Regions from separate parts of the Clostridium sp. 'White wine YQ' genome, predicted to be linked through region 1. Evidence: riboswitches for the same ligand, from Rfam matches in the RefSeq annotation. Region 1 holds a riboswitch; each other region holds the start of a gene.

The links. Region 1 has a riboswitch for S-adenosylmethionine ahead of PTZ02_RS18730 (trans-sulfuration enzyme family protein). Riboswitches for the same ligand answer to the same signal wherever they lie in the genome.
Region 2: linked by a shared signal. The riboswitch ahead of metF (methylenetetrahydrofolate reductase [NAD(P)H]) and the one ahead of PTZ02_RS18730 (trans-sulfuration enzyme family protein) in region 1 are both predicted to bind S-adenosylmethionine.
Region 3: linked by a shared signal. The riboswitch ahead of PTZ02_RS11280 (methionine ABC transporter ATP-binding protein) and the one ahead of PTZ02_RS18730 (trans-sulfuration enzyme family protein) in region 1 are both predicted to bind S-adenosylmethionine.

What each region holds. Positions count from the first base shown of each region.
Region 1 is NZ_JAQYUU010000011.1:53,119-57,389, reverse strand. It holds gene PTZ02_RS18735 (trans-sulfuration enzyme family protein) at 1-833, opposite strand, end outside; gene PTZ02_RS18730 (trans-sulfuration enzyme family protein) at 839-1,999, opposite strand; SAM riboswitch class I at 2,085-2,201, opposite strand; gene PTZ02_RS18725 (lactate utilization protein) at 2,300-2,941, opposite strand; gene PTZ02_RS18720 (SEC-C metal-binding domain-containing protein) at 3,037-3,540, opposite strand; gene PTZ02_RS18715 (CxxH/CxxC protein) at 3,655-3,813, opposite strand; gene PTZ02_RS18710 (MBL fold metallo-hydrolase) at 3,830-4,271, opposite strand, start outside.
Region 2 is NZ_JAQYUU010000001.1:423,853-428,123, forward strand. It holds gene PTZ02_RS01970 (MalY/PatB family protein) at 42-1,181, shown strand; gene PTZ02_RS01975 (hypothetical protein) at 1,242-1,808, opposite strand; SAM riboswitch class I at 1,910-2,019, shown strand; gene metF (methylenetetrahydrofolate reductase [NAD(P)H]) at 2,097-2,984, shown strand; gene PTZ02_RS01985 (S-ribosylhomocysteine lyase) at 2,999-3,454, shown strand; gene PTZ02_RS01990 (hypothetical protein) at 3,500-4,006, opposite strand; gene PTZ02_RS01995 (helix-turn-helix transcriptional regulator) at 3,999-4,229, opposite strand.
Region 3 is NZ_JAQYUU010000001.1:2,267,881-2,272,151, reverse strand. It holds gene PTZ02_RS11295 (D-alanyl-D-alanine carboxypeptidase family protein) at 1-500, opposite strand, end outside; gene PTZ02_RS11290 (helix-hairpin-helix domain-containing protein) at 622-1,245, shown strand; gene PTZ02_RS11285 (DUF350 domain-containing protein) at 1,327-1,530, shown strand; SAM riboswitch class I at 1,696-1,812, shown strand; gene PTZ02_RS11280 (methionine ABC transporter ATP-binding protein) at 1,906-2,868, shown strand; gene PTZ02_RS11275 (methionine ABC transporter permease) at 2,869-3,510, shown strand; gene PTZ02_RS11270 (MetQ/NlpA family ABC transporter substrate-binding protein) at 3,544-4,271, shown strand, end outside.

The DNA of each region.
Region 1 (4,271 bases):
TCTATTCCTGGATAATAAACCTCTTCAACTTGTTCTTTTTCACTTAACCACTTAGAGAGTTTTCCGGCTGTTTCTTGATGTGCATCTAGTCTTACTTTAAGGGTTTTAATTCCCCTAAGTAATAACCAGCAATCCTGTGGTCCTAATATCGCCCCGAAAGAATTTTGAATTGCATATATTCTATCTGCTAAGTCCTTATTTTTTGCTACTGCTAAACCACCAACTACATCACTATGCCCACCTATAAATTTAGTTGCACTATGTACCACAATATCTGCTCCTAAGTCTAAAGGTTTTTGAAGATATGGTGACATAAAAGTATTATCTACTATAACAAGTATGTCCTTTTCTTTTGCTATTGAGATAGCACCTTTTAAGTCAGTTATCTTTAATAATGGATTTGAAGGTGTCTCTAAAAATATTGCTTTTGTATTTTCTTTAATAGCTTTTCTTATATTCTCTACATCAGAAGCATCTACAAAAGTAAATTCTATATTGAATCTGCTTAAAACTTTAGTAGTTATTCTATAAGTTCCCCCATAAACATCTTCACAAATTACTATGTGATCTCCTGCAGAAAATATTGATAAAACTGATGAAGTGGCTGCCATTCCAGATGAAAAAGCAAATCCCTTATATCCATTTTCAAGCTGTGCTATAGTGTTTTCTAATGCTTCTCTTGTAGGATTTCCACTTCTTGAATAATCATACTTCCCAAAGTTATCGATATCTCTTTGATGATAAGTTGATGCTTGATATATTGGTATACTTAATGCCCCAGTTTCTTCATCTATTTCGTTGCCATTATGAATTAATTTTGTTCCAAATCTCATTTATATCACCCCAATGCATATTCTAAATCTTCAATTAAATCATTAACATTCTCAATTCCAACAGAAAGTCTAAGAAGCGTTTTTGTTACCCCAAGCTTTTCTTTTATTTCATCTGGAACCTCTGCATGTGTTTGAGTTTGAGGATATGTAATCAAGCTTTCTACTCCCCCTAAGCTTTCAGCAAAAGTTATAACCTTTACTTTCTTTAATACCTTTGCTACATCCTCCACATCTTTAACTTTAAATGAAATCATTGCTCCAAAGCCAGTAGATTGTTTTTTAGATATTTCATATCCCTTAGATTCTGGGAGTCCCACATAAAATACCTCTTCTACCTTTGGATGCTTCTTTAAGAATTCAGCGATTTTTATTGCATTTTCTTGGCTTTTCTCCATTCTTATATGAAGAGTCTTAATACCTCTTAATAAAAGCCATGAATCAAATGGTGATAATGTTGCCCCAGTAGATTTATGATAAAATCTTAATTTTTCATCTATTTCCTCATCATTTGTTGCTATGAATCCTGCTAATGTATCATTGTGTCCTCCTAAAAATTTAGTTCCACTATGAACTACAATATCAGCACCTAAGCTTAATGGTTTTTGGAAATATGGTGTTAAAAACGTATTATCTACGATTACCTTAATTCCCTTTTCTTTTGCAATTTCAACTATAGCTTTTATATCAGCAACCTTCATCATAGGATTTGATGGAGTTTCAACAAAAATTGCTTTAGTATTTTCTTTAATATTATTTATTACATCATTTAGATCTGTAGTATCAACAAATGTATGTTGAATTCCAAAAGGTTCATAAATATCTCTAAATAATCTAAAGGTACCTCCATATAAATCATCTGAAACAATAATATGATCTCCTGCCTTAAACAAATTAATTATAGCTGTTATGGCTGCTACCCCTGTAGAAAAACCTATGCCCCATTTAGCTCCCTCTAACTTAGCAACCGTACTCTCTACTTCTTCTCTCGTAGGATTTTGAAGTCTAGAGTAATCATATCCAGTACTTTCATTTAAACCACCATGTTTGAAGGTAGCCGTTTGATAAATTGGAAAACTTATTGACCCTGTTAGTGGATCAAATCCTTTATCTCCATGTACTGCTGTCGTTTCAAATCTTAATACGTTTTTTTCACACTCTCCACACATATATAATGCCCCCTTAATATTTTTGGAAAATAAAAAATGCCAGAGAATAAACCCTGACATTGTGATAAACAGCAACAGAAATCTATTCTCATCTACCAGTTAATTAAAACTGCAGGAATTAGCACCAATACATAAGTTAAATGGAACCTACGCTGGTTGCTGGGCTTCATAGGGCCAGTCCCTCCACCTCTCGTGATAAGATTATAAAATTATTATTTAATTTATAAGTATTATATACACCTTTTGGTTTTTTTGTCAAACCTTTTTATGAAACTTAAGATATATATTTTAAATTTATTTCTAATATCCAAGTTCCTCATTTAAGAAAATCACATGGATTCTATCCTTATCCCCTTGGCTTTTTATCACTGTATATTCTCTACATATCCTATCTGGTGATTTACAATCCATGCAATAACCAACCCTAGTACAAGGAGTTGCTTTGTTAAGTCTCTTTGCATTTGCCGGAGCTGAAACTGCCCTATTTCTCTTTATTGCTTCATCTAAGTCCTTAACTATTTTATTAATTCCAGCTACTATTATTACCTTATCTGGTCCATATAATATAGCTGCTACTCTATTACCATTCCCATCAACGTTATATATTTCACCACTTTCAGTTATTGCATTAGAGCTAGCAAAATATGCATCACTAAAAAATGATTGTCTAAATATATTTTTTATTTCTTCTCCTGTTAAACCTTCTTCATATCTATCTAAAAAATCATATCTATTACTTCTTAAGTGTTCTATTACCCCTGTTTCAAAAAGTGTCATTGAACCACCACAAGCTACTTTAGAACCTTCTTTAACAAGTTCCTTGATTTTATCAATTAACTCATCCTTCGAATTTACAAGGTATCCGTTCATATTATTTTTATTTAGTGCATCTATTACTCTCTCAATTTTTTTCTCTTTAACATAAGCTATACTACTATCCATAACTATCCCCTCCTAAATAATATTATATCACCATAATAAATTAAAAAAAATTAGGAATCCCTTTAAAGGATTCCTAATTTATAATTATCTTTATGTTATTTTCCTGCTCCACAGCACTTCTTGTATTTCTTTCCGCTTCCGCATGGACAAGGATCATTTCTTCCAATTTTGTTTTCGTTTCTTACTGTTTTAGAATCTTTGTATTTTCTAGCTATTTCTTCTCTCTTTTCAACAGAGAAAATTCCATCCCATTGTGGTAACTCATACAAATACTCAGCCTTAGCATCTAACATATTAAAGTATAAGTTCTCAAAATCTATATCAAAAGTTAATTCTTCCTCTGCAGTAACTTTTTCTAAATCAAATGGAGTCTTTAAACTATCATTAACACCATCCACAAATCCCATTACAAACTCATTAGATGCATTAAATTCTTTAGCCAAAGCTTCTATGCTTATTTTGACTACTTCATTGTGGTTAGCTAGTAACTTTTTGTAAATTCTAGTTTCTATGTCACTATATTCTTCCCAAAAAGCTTCTTCTCCTCTTGTTTTAACATATTCTACAACCATGTCGGTCCATTGTTTGTAAAGACTCATTTTATCTTCTCCTCTTCTTTAATTATGTTTATTATAAGGCTTTTATGAACTTAATCAACTATTACGACCAAAACCCTATGAAAAATTATACTAAAGCTTATATGTAATAGCAAGTTATCCCTGTTTTTCCAAGGAATAGCTTGCATCTTTTTCACAAAAACTACATACTCCTTCTTGAACCTTCTCCAAGATTGGAAATGTTTCTTTCTCTACAATGAATTCATCTAAAGCTTCGTCTATATGTTCCTCACATGCTAATATTTTGTTATCCATATAGTTTTCTCTCCTTTTAGAATTCTATATAATTACTTGGTCTATGCCTTTCAGCAATTGCTACTCCAAGATCTACATTTACCTTAATATTGTTCTCATTAAGTACATTAATTACTGTTTGATATGCTAAATCAGGGTGATTATTTGTATTACTTAAGTGACCTAAAAATAAATTCTTAAGCTTTCCATTAGAAAATAAATCTACTATAGCTTTGCCACAATCTTCATTTGATAAATGGCCTATTTCACTTAAAATTCTTCTTTTTAGAACATAAGGATATGGTCCATACTTTAACATCTCAATATCATGATTGCTCTCTAGTAGTATTACCTCAGAGTCTCTTATATTATCCCTTATTTCCTCTGTAAATGTTCCAAAGTCAGTTGCCACACTAGCTTGCTTTCCTTTAGAAAAGAAGGTATATCCAACTGGTCCTGCTGCATCATGTGGAATATTA
Region 2 (4,271 bases), on a different contig from region 1:
TATATAAAAGACAATTATAGTATCTAAAGGGAGGAAATTCTATGAGTATTAATTTTAATGAAGATATAAAAAGATTTAATACATCTTGCTATAAATGGGACCAATACGGAGAGGACTATATTCCATTATGGGTTGCAGATATGGATTTTAAATCGCCAGATACAATAATAAAAGCCTTAAATAATAGAATTGAGCATGGTATATTTGGATATACCAAACCTGATAAAGAGCTAGTAGAAACTATAGTAGAACATTTTAAGAGGGAATATAATACAGAGATAAAAGAATCATGGATAGTATGGCTTCCAAGCATCGTGCCAACTATAAATGTAGTATGTCAGATGATTGAGGGCTCTGTAATGATAAATACACCGGTATACCCTAACATAAGAAAAGCACCTGTAAATGTTAATAGGGAAGTAATTGAAGTTCCATTAAAGAGAGAACAGGGTAAGTATACTTTTGATTTTGAAGAAATGGAAAAATCGATAAGAGAGGATACTAAACTATTTATATTATGCAATCCACATAATCCTGTAGGAAGAGTTTTTTCTAAAGAGGAGTTAGAGGATTTAGCAGAGTTTTGTGAAAGGCATGAGCTAATCCTATGTTCTGATGAAATACATTGTCAGCTTATATTTGAAGGAAAACATATTCCACTAGTGTCACTTGGAGATAAAGTATCTCAAGGTATAACTCTTATGAGCCCAGGAAAAACATATAATCTTCCTGGAATACCAATAGCCTTTGGGGTTATACCAAACACAGAATTAAGAAAAAAGTTTCTTAGAGCATCAGAAGGATTGCTACCGCATCCAGGAGTTTTAAACTATGTTGTATGTAAAGAAGCATATAAAAATGGAGAGCCTTGGAGAAAAGAATTATTAGAATATCTAAAAGGAAATTTAGAATTTTTAGAGTGCGAATTTAAAAGCAGATTGCCAGAATTAAAATTAACTCCGGTGGAAGGAACGTATTTGCTTTGGATAGATTTTAGAGAAACAGGCATTAAGGATCCATATAAGTTTCTATATAAAAAGGCTAAAGTTATTCTTTCAGATGGAAAGGATTTTGGTGAAGAAGGATTTTTAAGGCTTAACTTTGGATGTAGAAGAGATACATTAGTTAGAGCTTTGGATAGAATTGAAAAAGCCTTGAGGGAAAATGAAAAAAATAGTTGAGATTAAATAAGGGAACTCAGCAAATACTGAATTCCCTTTATATTTAGACATAAGTTTCTGTTATTTGATTTCAGAGATAATATTTCCATCTTTGTCTAGCAGCACGTAGGTAGCAGTTGAATTTTCACTTGGAAGGTTAAATACTGCAAAATCTTTTCCATTTGATATTTCTGCTTCTTCCGTTGTTGAATTTGAGGTTATTTTGATTTTATTGACATTAGTATTTGAAAAATCTCCAAATACTATAAAGTATTTTCCTATAGTTTTAGTATTAATTTTAGTAGTTGACTCATATTGTTTAGTAGGAACAAACCTATTATAAAGGAATTTATGTCTATCAAATTCAATAATACCAGTTGAATTTTGGGACTCATAAATACCAATGATATTATCGTTTGTTGATATTATTTTATCGACTTTTATAGACTTATCATCAAATTTTTTAGAAGTAGTTTTTGTAATAGAATCTATAGGTGTATCTGTTGCAATGCTTTCACTCATAACTCCACCTAAATAAACTATGATTAATATTGATATTATTGCAAAGCTGTTTAATAGTAGTTTAATGTTTATCTTTTTTGACCCTTTAGTGCCTTCTGAATCTTTATGTTTATTTTTTTCGCTCATATATAAACCCTTCCTGTAGTTAAGTAATAAGTATATTATATCAGTATTGTAAGAATAAAAAAATATTTACAATATTATCATGATAGTGTATAATTTATTCAAACTTATCTAGAGTGGTGGAGGGACTGGCCCAATGAAACCCAGCAACCTATAAGTTATCATTTGACTTAGTGGGTGCTAATTCCTGCAGTGTTTAACTGGAAGATAAGGATATTATTTGGGGAAATCGCGTTATATAAACCTAAAGGTAATATCCTTTAGGTTTTTATTTTTTAAGGGGGTATTTATATGTTTATTAAGGATATTTTTGAGAGTAGGAAGGTAGTTTATTCTTTTGAGATCTTTCCACCAAAGACTACATCTTCACTTGAAACAATATACACAACACTAGAAAATCTTGGGGAATTAAAACCAGACTTTATATCAGTAACCTACGGAGCTGGTGGGAGTACAGTAGATAATAAAACTACACAATTATCTTCACTAATTAAGAATAAATATGGTATTGAGGCACTTGCACACTTAACCTGCATTGGATCAACAAAAGAAGATATCAATAATATTCTAAATGACTTGAAGAAGAATAATATTAATAATATCCTTGCACTTAGAGGAGATATTCCAATAGGTCAAACTAATAATGGGGAATTTTCCTATGCTTATGAATTAGTTAATCACATTAAAGATCAAGGAGATTTTGGGGTCAGTGCTGCTTGTTATCCAGAAGGGCATATAGAATGCAGGAATTTAGAGCTTGATATAGAGAGACTTAAGCAAAAGGTAGATAATGGTGCTGAACACTTAGTTTCTCAGTTGTTTTTTAATAATGAAATATTTTATAATTTTCTTGATAGAGCAGATAAAGAAGGAATCAATGTTCCTATTGAAGCAGGAATAATGCCAGTAGTGAATAAAAAGCAAATCGAGAGAATTAGCAGCCTTTGTGGTGCGCAGTTACCAGCTAAATTCTTAAGAATGATGGACAAATATGAGCATAACCCTGAAGCTTTAAGAGATGCAGGAATAGCATATGCAGTAGAGCAGATAGTTGATCTATTATCATCAGGAGTTAGGGGTATACACTTATATACAATGAATAATCCATTAGTAGCAAGAAGAATAACAGAAAATATAGGAACTATAATTACTACATTAAATGAAAAGGCAGTTATTTAAAAGGAGGAAACAAAATGGAAAAAGTAGAAAGTTTTGAGTTAGATCATAGAATAGTAAAGGCACCTTATATTAGAAAAGCTAAGACTCTAGATGGTAGTTTAGGGGACAAGGTAACTAAATTCGATTTAAGATTTACACAACCTAATAAGGAAGCTATCCCAACAGCTTCAATTCATGGATTAGAACATCTTTTAGCAGGTCTTTTAAGAGAAGAATTAGATGGAATAATTGATTTATCTCCAATGGGATGCAGAACAGGATTCTATCTAATAGTTTGGGGAGATAGAGAACCTGTAGAAGTTAAACCAGCTTTAGAAGCAGCACTTAAAAAAGTATTAGTTGCAGATGAGATTCCAGCAAGAAATGAAATTCAATGTGGTAACTATAGAGATCTATCACTTTTTGGTGCAAAAGAATATGCTAAAAAAGTTTTAGAAACTGGTTTTTCTCTAAATGTATTCGGTGAATAAATAATATAGAGACTTAAGGTATTTAAATGCCTTAAGTCTTTTATTTTAAAATATTTTATTCTTTTTTAAGAAAGCTAAAATATATAGAACAATGGACAAGGAAATGTATGCAGTAATTCCTAATATACTTTTTAAGTATAGAGCATATGAATTGCTATTTATATAAATCGCAAAGAAAACAAAAGCCAACAATAAAAATGAAAATATATATAATGATGCTCTAATACTGTTTTTATTTGTTTTACTTATTTTAATTAATTTAGGAAAACTCAAATCTGTTTTCGTTTTTATTTGATAACTTAATAAAAGAATAAGTGAACTTGAAATAAGAATCCAACCTATCTCTTTTACGTCAAATGTTTGGACTGAGTGAATTAACTTATTAGTTATAGTAAGTCCAAAAATAAAAATTGTAAATAAACATGTAAGTTTAAGAGAATCAAGGAAAGCTTGGGTTTCTCTCTCATCTTTTTCTTTAATAAATAACTCTACAGCAAAGTTAACTATAATACAAATAATTGCTAGTCCTATGATTATTAAATACTTATTCATCTTCCACATCCTCCTGTAATAATTCAAAGATATCATCAACTCTTTTATCAAAATATTGAGCTATTTTAAAGGCTAATTTTAATGATGGATTAAAGGTTCCACGTTCAATTTCTAGTATTGTTCCTCTAGACACATCTACATCTTCTGCAAGCTTTTCTTGTGTTATATTTTTTTCAGCTCTTAAAACCTTCAAATTAGTTTTGAATATTTTAGACTTAGCCATTTTTAGTTACCTCCGGTAAGTTTTGGTATAAATTGATTGTAT
Region 3 (4,271 bases), on a different contig from region 1:
GCAGTTGTCTTGTGGTCATCTTCATAAAGTCCAGAAGGATTTACAAAAGTAGTATTATTCGCACCTAATTCTTTAGCTGTTTTATTCATAAGTTCAACAAATGCATCTTTTGAACCAGAGACATGTTCAGCTAGTGCTTCAGCACAATCATTAGCCGAAAGTAAGAGCATTCCATATAGTAAATCCTTAACGGTAAATACTTCACCTTCTATTAGACCGATTCTTGTTCCATCAACTGCAGTAGCACTTTTGGTTATGGTAACTTTTTCATCAAGCTTTGAATTTCTTAAAACCAATAAAGCAGTCATTACTTTTGTAGTAGAAGCTGGTGCAAGTGATTTCTCACTATTCTTACTGTATAGAATTTTTCCTGTAGTTGCATCCATTAGTACTACACCATCAGCTTCTAAATCAGGAACAGAAGGAGCTGCGCTTACATTTTTATTAAATATTAATGTAAAAGAAATCATCAATAGTAAAAAATAAGAAATTTTTCTCATAATATCCCCCATTATGTCATATTTCATAAAAATAAGTATAACAAAAATGTGGTCAAATTACTATATAAATGAGGTGTTTTTGTCAATAATTAATTATATATTAAAATTTAAGGAGGAAAACATGAGAATTACAAGGAAAGAAAAACTAATAGGAATCGTAATACTATTAATAGTTCTAACCTTAGTTGCGGGAATATATACATATATAAATATCCCAAAGCCTTTATCGGATAAAGAAGTGGAAGGTATGTTTGTAGAAGAGACTTCAAATGACAATAAAACTACGACTACAACAAATAATAGTGGAAACATAGTTGTTGAAATTAAAGGGGAAATTAAAAAGCCGGAAGTATATATAATGGAGAAAGGATCGATTATTAAAGATCTAATCGCAGAAGCTGGTGGATTAACAGAGAAAGCTGATACAAAGAATATAAATTTAGCCAAGGAACTTCAAAATCATGAGTGTATTGTTATAGGAAATATTGATAATAAAGCACAAAACACACAAGGATCATTGGCATCCTCATTGCAATCTGGAAAATCTCAAGATGGAACAATTAATATCAATACAGCAACTGAGGCTGAGCTAGATACATTACCTGGTGTAGGGAAAGTAATGGCAGGAAAAATAATAGAATATAGAGAAAAAAATGGAGGCTTTAAATCTATCGAGGAACTGAAAAAAATTGATAGAGTTGGTGAAGGAACCTTTGATAAATTGAAGGATAAAATTTCAATATAGATAGATATATAATAAAAAAACCTAGAAATTGGAAGGAATTTATATTAGAATTAAATTATATTATTTTAAGGGGGATTATTTATGGACGTATTAGTAAATGTTGGTTTGAGTGTTTTGTTCGGACTTGTTGGTATAGTTATTATGTTGATTGGATATATTATTTTTGACAAAATAATACCAGCTGATTTCAATAAAGAATTAGAAAAAGGAAATTTAGCGGTGGCTATTGTGGTTGCTGGATTACTAATATCTATAGCTATAATTGTCTCAAAAGTGATAGCATAAACATAATAAACATAAAAATGAAAGTTTTAAAATTTTAAAGGTATTCATTTATAAAATTTAAAAATTTCGCTTAAAAATTAAAAACTTCTAAAAAATTAAACATTTCTTATTGCATTTAATTAATATTTATATTATAGTAATAGCAGACAAATTAATATTAACGAATTCTTATCGTGAGCGGTGGAGGGACTGGCCCTGTGAAGCCCGGCAACCAACATAGGTTCCATTTAACTTGTGTATGGTGCTAATTCCTGCAGTTATTTTTTAACTGAGAGATAAGGGAGTAAATTGCAGTGGCTATTTTTCAGCGCTTGGGTTTATTCCCAAGCGCTTTTTATTTATCCGGATAAACAAAGGACATGTGGAGGTAGCTTAATGATTCAAATTAAAGGCTTAAGCAAAAGTTTTAATGAAACAGAAGTACTTAAAGATATTAAATTAAATATTGAAGAAGGACAAATTTATGGTCTTATAGGCCACTCTGGGGCAGGGAAATCTACTCTATTAAGATGCATCAATGGATTAGAAACTTATGACTCTGGAAGTTTAACAGTTATGGGACAAGAAGTTTCAGAACTTTCAACTAAGGAAATTAGGGAATTTAGAAAAAATTTGGGGATGATATTTCAAAATTTCAATTTGTTACAAACAAAAAATGTATTTGACAATGTAGCACTTCCTTTAGAAGTTTGGGGATACAGTAAGGCAGATATTAAAGAAAAGGTATATAAACTATTAGATTTAGTAGGGCTTAGAGAAAAAGAAAAGAGTAAGCCATCTCAATTAAGCGGGGGGCAAAAACAAAGAGTTGCAATAGCAAGAGCATTGGTTTTAGATCCTAAGATATTATTATGTGATGAGGCAACATCAGCACTAGATCCTAAGATGACAAAGGATATTCTATCTTTATTATTAAAAATTAATAAAGAATTAGGCATCACAATAGTAGTAGTTACTCACCAAATGGAAGTAGTTAAAGAAATATGTGAAAAAGTTGCGCTTCTAGAAGGTGGAGTAATTAGGGCAGAAGGAAATGCAGAAGAACTATTCTTAAGACCAGGACTAAGTTTAAAGAAATTCTTAGGAGAAGAAGAAGAGGAAACTCTTCCGGAAGTTGGTGTAAATATCAGACTATTCTTCCCAAGAGATTTAAGTGAGAATTCATTAATTACTAAGATGGCAAGAGAACTTAATATAGACTTTTCTATAGTATGGGGCAAACTTGAAAAATTTAGAGATGATGTGTTAGGTAGCTTAGTTATAAATGTAAATAGTGAATATAAAGAAAAAGTAGTTGAATACTTAAAGAATGAAAATATCAGCTGGGAGGTGCTATAAATGTGGGAAAGTATATTATTGCCGGCAATTGAAGAGACACTTATAATGACGTTTTTTTCTACATTATTTGCTATAATAATTGGATTTATTCCAGCAATTATAATGATAATTACTGCACCTGATGGATTAAAGCCTAATAAGGTTTTATATAGTATATTAGACGGAATAATTAACATATTAAGAAGTTTACCATTTATTATTTTAATGGTAGTTCTAGTTCCTTTTACTAGAACAATAGTTGGGACAACTATAGGCATTAAGGGGGCTATTGTTCCATTAACTATATCAGCAGCACCATTTGTTGCAAGGGTTATTGAGTCAGCACTTAGAGAGGTTGATAAAGGAGTAATTGAAGCAGCAAGATCTTTTGGGGCAAGTAATACTCAAATAATTTTCAAGGTAATGCTTAAAGAAGCTATGCCAAGTATAATTTTAGGTATCACTTTAACGATTATAAGCATCGTAGGATACTCTGCAATGGCAGGTGCAATAGGAGGCGGAGGCCTAGGAAGTGCAGCTATTAATTATGGATATAATAGATTTGATAATCAGATAATGTTTTATACAGTAGTGGTATTAATTGTATTTGTTCAAGTATTACAAAGCCTAGGTAATTTTATTTATAAGAAACAGGTAAAATAGATATATTAATTATAAAAACAGGGAGGACTTATTATGAAAAAAAGAGGATTATTATCATTAGTATTAGTAGGAGCGTTAGCTCTAAGCTTAGCAGCTTGTGGAAAAAAAGCTGATGATAAAACTATAACAATAGGAGTTACACCAAAACCACATGCAGAAATAGTGAATGCTATTAAGCCATTAGTTGAAAAACAAGGATACACTTTAAAAGTTGTTGAATTTAATGATTATAATACACCAAATACAGCACTTAATGATAAGGAATTAGACGCAAACTTCTTCCAGCATCAACCATATTTAGATGAAGTAATGAAGAATAAAGGATATAAGTTAGCAACAGTAACTAAAGTTCATAGTGAATTAATGGCCTTATATTCTAAAAAAGCTAAATCAATAAATGATTTAAAAGATGGAGCGACTATAGCTATTCCAAATGATGCTACAAATGGAGCAAGAGCATTGAAATTACTAGCAGCTAACAACTTAATCAAAGTTAAAGATGGAGAATTAATTTCATCAAAAGATGTTACAGAAAATCCAAAGAACTTCAAGTTTAAAGAATTAGATGCAGCTCAATTACCAAGAACATTAGATGATGTAGATGCAGCTGTTATAAATGCAAACTATGCTTTAGATGCAGGATTAAATCCAACTGATAATGGATTGATAGCTGAAAAATCAGATTCAGAATTTGCTCAAAAGTATGCAAATATTTTAGTTGTAAGACAAGGTGATGAAAATAGTGATAAAATAAAAGTATT